DNA from 4 places in the Pectobacterium wasabiae CFBP 3304 genome. Region 2 is predicted to be linked to each of the others. Evidence: predicted binding sites of a transcription regulator. Region 2 holds the regulator's gene; each other region holds the start of a gene.
What was found. Region 2 encodes PurR, which represses purine synthesis genes. Its sites were predicted from a motif close to CANGCAAACGTTTGCNTG; they were not measured.

Region 1 (2,205 bases), 700 kb from region 2:
TTTTCTTACATCGCAATAATCGTTCAGCGAATAAACATCGCGGCAAGAAAATCAGACATCGATTGATAGATTATTTACGCAAACGGATAAAATATAGACTAGCTGGGGAGATAAATAAACCCCCAGCTAGAAATGAAAGGACTTTCGGATTAAATATGTGTAACGATATCTTTAATCAGGCGAGGACCGTGGAAAATAAACCCTGAATATATCTGTACCAGCGACGCACCGGCATCCATTTTTTCACGTGCGGCGACCAGAGAGTCAATTCCACCAACGCCAATAATCGGTAAACGTCCCGCTAATTCCTGTGACAAACGGCGGATAATTTCCGTGCTGCTCGTCTGCAATGGACGCCCACTTAATCCTCCCGTTTGCCCGCAATGATTTAATCCCTGAATCAGTTTTCTGTCGAGCGTTGTATTCGTAGCAATCACACCGTCGATGTTATGACGCACCAGACTATCGGCAATTTGGATCAATTCTTCCTCAGAAAGATCCGGGGCGATCTTCACGGCCACTGGGACATATTTCTGATGCTTCTCTTTTAATTCTGTCTGCTTATTCTTTATCGCCAGCAAAAGATCGTCCAGCGCTTCACCATATTGCAGGCTGCGTAATCCCGGCGTATTGGGTGACGAAATGTTGATAGCGATATAGCCAGCGTGAGGATAAACTTTATCCATACAGATCAAATAATCGTCTTTTCCTTGCTCAACCGGGGTATCTTTATTCTTGCCAATATTGATCCCTAATACACCACCAAAACGCGTTTTCTTTACATTCTCGATCAGGTAATCCACGCCTTTATTATTGAACCCCATCCGATTGATCAACCCTTCCGCTTCCACTACGCGGAATAATCTCGGTTTATCATTACCGGCTTGTGGACGCGGCGTTACCGTACCCACTTCAATAAAACCAAATCCCATTGCGCCTAAAGCATCGATACATTCGCCGTCTTTATCTAATCCCGCAGCTAGGCCCAGTGGATTTTTAAAAGATAATCCCATGCAGGTAACTGGCTTAGTCGGAACGGATTGGCGGACGAGAAATTCAAAAGGCGTGTTGGTAATACGGCGTAATTGTTGGAAGGTCAGCTCATGCGCACGCTCTGGATCGAGCTGAAACAGAGCTTTTTTGATAACGGGATAGAACATATTGTCTCCTGAGATCCCTATCGCAAAGGTATCTTGCCTACGCTGGGAGTAAGCAATAGTGGATTACGGTTTAACTCACGGTCGGTGATGGTAGTGCCATCTCTGCGGAAAGTAAAACGTTTGCGGAAGTGAGATGTTAGCGTAGGAGGAAATATCACACGCGGCAGGCTACCGCGTGTGATAGAGGAATGGTCGTGACGGAATTAGTCTTGCAGTGCTTTGCTGATTTTCTCGAACAGATCGCCAGACAGATTTTCCAACGTCTTCAGTTGCTCCAGCGCCTGACGCATTTGCGCCTGCCGTTTAGCATCATAGCGTTTTAAGCGGATCAACGGTTCGATCATCCGTGCCGCGACCTGCGGATTGCGGGTGTTCAGATCGGTTAGAATCTCAGTCAGGAAGCGATAACCGCTACCGTCTTCTGCATGGAAAGCCGATGGATTCGATGCCGCAAACGCTCCCACCAACGAACGCAGGCGGTTAGGATTGTTCAGGCTGAATGAGCGGTGTTGCAACAATTCACGCACGCGGGTCAGCACATTATCTGCTGGGCTGGTGGCTTGCAGCACGAACCATTTGTCCATGACCAAACCATCCTGATGCCAGCGGTCATCAAACTGCACCAGCAGTTCATCACGCACGGGTAGCTGAGCGTCAACCGCCGCCGCCAGCGCCGCCAGCGAGTCGGTCATGTTATCGGCCTGACGGAACTGCGTGTGCACCAGTTTATCGGCCTGATTTGCATCGCTGAATGCCAGATAATGCAGACAGGTATTGCGTAGCGCGCGCTTGCCCATATCCGCGTGTTCGATACGGTATTGCGGTGCGTGATTCGCGTGGTATACCGCCAACCACTCATCCGCCATCTCTTGCGCCATCGTGTGCGTCATGCTGTCACGCACGGCAGCGATTGCGGTGGGATCGATGATATCAAACAGTTCGGCAATCTCGTTTTCGCTCGGTAATGTCAGAATCTGAGAAGCCAGCATCGGGTCCAGTTTGTCATCCAGCAATACGCCACGGAAAGCGTCAACAACATGCATTG
Region 2 (2,205 bases):
CGGTTAGCCTTTCCTGCATGATTTTGAACCAGGGCGAGGTATGGCTACGCTGTTCTTTTGCATAAGGTGTACCCATGATGTCTCCTAAATTTTTCACGTGTGAAAGTATGGAAAAACATACCTGGACAGCACTTACCGCAGCCGATGTATCGGCTGTCACCAGAGAAAAATGAAGAAGAAATTTGCGCGTAAACGGGGTGCCCATTGGCAAAAAATGCGTACCTGTTTACCGAAGTGCGGCCATCACTATTTTGGGTTTTATCAGTGAAACTGAAACGCAAAGTTCAGTTTAGAGTCGCTTCAGCCAATATACAAGAGAATTGGCTGAAGCAGAGAGGGAAAGCGGATAGGTATAAGAAAATCGTGTGTGTTGAATTGTCGAGGTTAGCGGCGATAATCGCGGAACGGGCCGTCGGCAACCGAGCGGCGCTCAATCAGCGTCGGATGCACTTCAATGACGTGTGCATCTTCGCGCTTGCTGGTAATACGATCCAGCAACATAGAGAAGGCGGATTGGCCCAGACGCTCTTTCGGCTGATGGATGGTGGTTAGTGCCGGTGTAAAGAACCGTGCGTGACGCACATTGTCATAACCGATCACCGAAATATCCTGTGGTACACGTAACCCCAATTCGTCTGCCGCACAAATGGCACCCATCGCCATGATGTCGCCACCACAGAATACGGCGGTGGGCCGCTGTTTTTGCGCGAGAATCTGATGCATGGCTTTATAACCGGATTCCGGTTCAAAATCGCCTCGCACGACCCATTCATCGCGCACGGCGATGTCGGCTTCCTTCAACGCTTTTAAAAAGCCAAGGTAGCGTCCGTTGCCCGTGTTGCGCTCTTGTATTCCTGGGATGGCACCGATATCCCGATGGCCGCGTTCAATCAGATAGCGACCCGCCATATAGCCGCCTTCAAAGGCGTTATCGATGATGGTATCGGTGAAATCGCTGTGCATTTGTCCCCAGTCCATGACGACCATGGGAATGCTGCGATAATCTTCCAACATGCCCAAGAGTTCTGGCGGGTATTCGGCACACATGACCAGCAGGCCGTCGACGCGTTTTTGCGCCAGCATCGAGAGATAAGCGCGCTGTTTGCCGATGTCGTTATGAGAATTACACAGCACCAGCGTGTAGCCTTTGGCATAACAACTGTTTTCGACTGCTTCAATGATCTCAGCGAAATAGGGTGCTTCGCTGGATGTGGCCAGCAAGCCGATAGATTTAGTGTGATTAACTTTGAGGCTGCGGGCGACGGCGCTGGGCGAGTAGTGCAATTCCTTGATTGCTGCCCTGACGGCTGCCTTAGTCTCTTCGGCGACGAAACGTGTTTTATTAATCACGTGCGATACGGTTGTGGTGGAAACGCCAGCACGTTTTGCCACATCTTTAATCGTTGCCATCTAAAAATGACTCCTGAACTTACCTGTTACAGACGTAAGTATATTGTTAATCGTTTGCCTACGTTTAAAGTTCTTCTTCTAAGCTAAAAAACAGGATTTCAGAAGGAGAGTGCCGAATGTTATACCGAAGGGATCTGGCTTGACGTTTTTCGACTGATACGCAGCGCTTTCATAAACAGCGGATTGTGTCCGATTTATCATGAAAGTGAAAGGGCTAATTTATACTATTAGTGATGCATTCGTCGGAGATTTTTCGCTAGAATTATGAAAGAATCGTAATAACCCTATTATTTGTGGCTTTAACTGCCCTGTGGGTTCTGCTGCAAATGGTGGTGTCTTTTTTTCAGAGGAAGTTTCAGATGAAACTTGTTCGCTAATAAGGAGTGGTTTATGGATACAAATCTGAAGATGTCTCTGCTGACAACCGTTGGCTCGTTGGCCGTGATCATCGCATTTAGCTTTGTTGCGGTGCTGAACTAACCGCTCGGTGCTTCCGCATTAGTTAAGCACGCAGACACGTTTGTGGTGCATAAAACGTGTCTGCATCACTGCTGTTCGACGTAGGTTGCCCCTATCTCTTAACGAATAGTCTGTGGTGTCACCACGCGCCGCGCTCCAACATAGTGCTCCTGCCAATAGTCCTCACTCAGTTTGCTGATACGAATATCTGAGCCTGTACGCGGCGACTGGATAAATTTGCCTTCTCCCAAATAAACCCCGACATGATCGGCTGCCCCACGATTGTTGATGCGGAAGAAGACCAGGTCGCCACTTTCCAGTTCACTCTTTTTAATC
Region 3 (2,205 bases), 690 kb from region 2:
GATGTCCGACGCGACAGAACAGGATATCGTCATTGTGTGTGGATCTTTTCATACGGTAGCGCATGTGATGGAAGCGCTGGATGAGGAGAAGGCGAATGGCGAGTAAATTTCAGAATCGATTGGTTGGCACGGTCATTCTGGTCGCGCTGGGCGTGATCGTCTTACCCGGCCTATTGGATGGCAAGAAAAAGCACTACGAAGATGAGTTTGCCTCAATTCCGCTGATCCCTAAACCGGGCGACAGCAATGAGATGGAATCGCTGCCTGCGCTGAACCCGTCGTTGCCGAGCCAGCCACCGGAAGGGGCGGAAGCAGCGATGCAGAACAGTCCAGAAGCCGAAACGCCGGAAGCTAAATTACCTGAAACCAAGGCTCCCGAAACGTCCACGCCGCCATCATCGTCCCGCTCAGGCACAAACACGCCAGCCATGACGGCGCCGCCGGTAGTGGTTGAGCGTCCGCCAATTCAGACACCAGTGCCAGTGACGCCGAAGCCTCAGCCAAAACCTGAGCCTAAGCCAGAAGTGAAACCGAAGCCTGAACCTAAGCCGGAACCGAAACCGGAAGTGAAGCCTGAAACGCAGCCGACGCAGCAAGCGCCAGCCGGACAGGCCTATATTGTGCAGCTTGGTGCGCTGAAAAATGCGGATAAGGTGAACGAAATTGTCGCTAAACTTCGTCTCTCTGGCTATCGCGCGTATACCGTACCGTCAACGCCAGTTTCAGGGCAAATCACCCGTATTTATGTCGGGCCGGATGCCTCAAAGCAGAAACTAGAGTCTTCTCTGGGTGAACTGCAACAGTTGAGCGGATTAAGCGGGCAGGTGCGAGCACATTCGGTTCGCTAAGAGACCGGTAGATAATAGAATCAGGCGTGACGGATTGTTGGTTTTTACGCCTGATTATCTATCGATGAAATCGGCGGAAATACGCTACGCAAACGTTTTCTTTTTCTGTTAGAATGCGCCGCGAACAGGATGACGTAGCGGCTTATCGGTAGCATCGTTCATTATTAGGATAGTTCATGGTTTGGGTTGATTACGTCATTATTGGCATCATCGGGTTTTCGGCTCTGGTTAGCCTTATCCGGGGGTTTGTTCGTGAAGCGCTGTCGTTAGTAACCTGGGGATGTGCTTTTTTTGTTGCCAGTCATTACTACGCTTACCTCGCGGTCTACTTCACCCGTTTTGATGATGAGCTGGTGCGTAACGGCATTGCGATTGCCATTCTGTTTATTGCAACGTTGATTGTGGGAGCTATCGTCAACTATGTGATTAGTTCACTGGTTGAACGTACCGGATTATCCGGCACCGATCGCGTTCTGGGCATCTGTTTTGGTGCGCTGCGCGGGGTGCTGATCGTTTCCGCACTGCTATTCTTTCTGGATACGTTCACCGGTTTTTCACAAAGTGATGACTGGAAACAGTCCCAGTTAATCCCGCAGTTCAGTTATATTATCAGGTGGTTTTTTGACTACCTGCAAAGCACGTCAAGTTTCTTGCCGCAGCATTTATCGCTGCGGTAGCGCTGATGAGGAAAAGACACCATGTGCGGTATTGTCGGTATCGCCGGTTTTACACCGGTCAACCAGTCGATTTATGACGCGTTAACGGTGTTGCAACACCGTGGGCAGGACGCTGCGGGTATTGTAACCATCGATGCCTTTAATTGTTTTCGCCTGCGTAAGGCCAATGGCCTGGTGAAGGATGTGTTTGAAGCGCGGCACATGCAACGCTTACAGGGAAACATGGGGCTTGGCCATGTGCGTTATCCGACCGCAGGCAGTTCCAGCGCCTCGGAAGCACAGCCTTTCTATGTCAACTCTCCGTTCGGCATCACGCTGGCTCACAACGGTAACCTGACGAACGCCCACGAACTGCGTAAAAAGCTGTTCGAGCAGGAGCGTCGCCACGTTAACACCACGTCCGATTCTGAAATTCTGCTGAATATTTTTGCCAGAGAGCTGGACCGTTTCCAACATTATCCGCTGGAAGCCGATAATATTTTTGCGGCCGTTGCTGCAACGCACCAGCAAATTCGCGGTGCCTATGCCTGTGTTGGCATGATTATCGGTCATGGCATGGTGGCGTTCCGCGATCCTAACGGTATTCGTCCGCTGGTCATTGGTAAACGCGACCTGGAAGATGGCCGCAGCGAATACATGGTAGCGTCAGAAAGTGTTGCGCTGGATACGCTGGGCTTTGA
Region 4 (2,205 bases), 1.3 Mb from region 2:
TACAGGCGTCAATCAACGCCTGTAAGTTGCTTCCATGACCTGAAATCAGCACAACGATGTTTTTCATCAGTTAATAACCACTGCGTCTCCGGCATCGGTTTGGGTAATGACGCCGATTTTCCATGCGTTTTCGCCGCTGCTGTTGAGTAACGCAACGGCCTCGTCTGCCTGTTCGGCTGGCAGTGCGATGATCATACCAACACCGCAGTTGAAAGTACGATACATTTCGTGGCGGCTAACATTACCAGCCTGTTGCAGCCAGTTGAAGACCGCAGGCCATTGCCAACTGGATTCGTCGATAGTTGCCTGCATGCCTTCTGGCAGCACGCGTGGGATATTTTCCCAGAAGCCGCCGCCGGTCAGGTGAGAAATCGCGTGGACATCCACTTTCTCAATCAGGGACAGCACGGATTTCACATAGATTTTGGTCGGTGCCAGCAGGTGGTCGGCCAGCGGTTTGCCTTCCAGTTCGAACTGCTCTGGATTGGTTTTGCTGACTTCAAGCACTTTGCGCACCAGAGAATAGCCGTTTGAGTGCGGGCCGCTTGCCGCGAGGGCAACGAGAACATCGCCGTGCTGAACTTTGCTACCGTCAATGATTTCTGATTTTTCTACGACACCGACGCAGAAGCCGGCAACATCGTAGTCTTCACCGTGATACATGCCCGGCATTTCGGCGGTTTCACCACCGACCAGCGCACAGCCTGATTGCTTACAGCCTTCCGCGATACCGGTAATCACGCTGGCAGCGGTGTCGACATCCAGCTTACCCGTGGCGTAATAGTCGAGAAAGAACAGCGGTTCAGCACCCTGGACGACCAGATCGTTCACGCACATCGCAACCAGATCGATACCAATCGTATCGTGGCGTTTCAGATCCATCGCCAGGCGCAGTTTGGTGCCGACTCCATCAGTGCCGGAAACCAGAATCGGTTCGCGGTATTTTTGCGGTAAGGCGCACAAGGCACCGAAACCACCCAATCCACCCATAACTTCCGGGCGACGGGTCTGTTTCACTACACCTTTGATTCGGTCTACCAATGCATTACCTGCATCGATATCCACGCCTGCGTCTTTATAGCTGAGAGAGGTTTTGTCGGTCACTGCTGAGTCCCCACGAAGGTTACGGGTTGTATTCAAAAACAGACTTGTATTAAAAAAATATGGCATTCAGAAAACACGGTATTTGGAAAAGATACTGTGGTAAAAATAATGCGCGCTAATTCTAACAGTGTAGGCAATCGTTTGCGAGTGATGAGTCATCGGCTGGCTATTTTTCGTTGATGACGACAATTTATCTCCTCGGTTGATCTGGATCAGGCTTAATCATATGGCGCTAAGTAAAAAAGGCGGTATAATCCCGCGATTTTTTTTACGACGGGCTCTCGTGCCCGCCGCCCTGCGGGCCGCCGCAAGCGGTGTTTAAAACGCGTTTAGCGTTTTTGTCCGTCCACTAGCCGATGGGGAGATAATGATGAAGATCGTCGAGGTGAAACACCCACTTGTCAAACATAAACTGGGTTTGATGCGTGAGAACGATATTAGCACTAAGCGCTTTCGCGAGCTGGCTTCCGAAGTGGGAAGTTTGTTGACTTACGAAGCGACGGCCGATCTGGCCACCGAAAAAGTCACCATTGATGGCTGGTGCGGTCCGGTTGAAGTCGATCAGATTAAAGGCAAGAAAATTACCGTTGTACCGATTCTGCGTGCAGGGTTAGGGATGATGGAAGGCGTGCTGGAGAATGTCCCTAGCGCGCGTATCAGCGTTGTCGGTATCTACCGTAATGAAGAGACGCTGGAGCCTGTTCCCTATTTCCAGAAGCTGGTTTCCAATATCGAAGAGCGCATGGCGCTGGTTGTTGACCCAATGCTGGCGACCGGTGGTTCGATGATCGCGACGATCGATCTGCTGAAAAAAGCAGGCTGCCACAGTATTAAGGTACTGGTATTGGTCGCGGCTCCAGAAGGGATTGCCGCATTGGAGAAAGCTCACCCGGATATTGAGCTTTATACCGCATCCATTGATAAGGGTCTCAACGAGCAAGGTTACATCATGCCGGGCCTGGGTGATGCGGGCGATAAAATATTTGGTACGAAATAACAGGTAAGCCGACTTATAGTCGGCTTTTTTTTGGCGCGAACCTAAGTACTTCCTATGGTGCGCCACAGCCTGTGTTACGTCACACGCGGTTCTTTTATTACATC

Region 1: a site for PurR is predicted at 1,270-1,287, ahead of pyrD (quinone-dependent dihydroorotate dehydrogenase). Genes of this name have one in related genera too.
Region 3: a site for PurR is predicted at 934-951, ahead of cvpA (colicin V production protein). Genes of this name have one in related genera too.
Region 4: a site for PurR is predicted at 1,235-1,252, ahead of purM (phosphoribosylformylglycinamidine cyclo-ligase). Genes of this name have one in related genera too.

The regions. Positions count from the first base shown of each region.
Region 1 covers NZ_CP015750.1:3,867,051-3,869,255, reverse strand. The annotation lists gene pyrD (quinone-dependent dihydroorotate dehydrogenase) at 150-1,160, opposite strand; gene pepN (aminopeptidase N) at 1,364-2,205, opposite strand, start outside.
Region 2 covers NZ_CP015750.1:4,562,856-4,565,060, reverse strand. The annotation lists gene cfa (cyclopropane fatty acyl phospholipid synthase) at 1-76, opposite strand, end outside; gene purR (HTH-type transcriptional repressor PurR) at 385-1,410, opposite strand; gene cydH (cytochrome bd-I oxidase subunit CydH) at 1,801-1,890, shown strand; gene A7983_RS20730 (C40 family peptidase) at 1,989-2,205, opposite strand, start outside.
Region 3 covers NZ_CP015750.1:206,380-208,584, reverse strand. The annotation lists gene folC (bifunctional tetrahydrofolate synthase/dihydrofolate synthase) at 1-106, shown strand, start outside; gene dedD (cell division protein DedD) at 96-848, shown strand; gene cvpA (colicin V production protein) at 1,025-1,525, shown strand; gene purF (amidophosphoribosyltransferase) at 1,547-2,205, shown strand, end outside.
Region 4 covers NZ_CP015750.1:3,280,985-3,283,189, forward strand. The annotation lists gene purN (phosphoribosylglycinamide formyltransferase) at 1-67, opposite strand, end outside; gene purM (phosphoribosylformylglycinamidine cyclo-ligase) at 67-1,104, opposite strand; gene upp (uracil phosphoribosyltransferase) at 1,475-2,101, shown strand.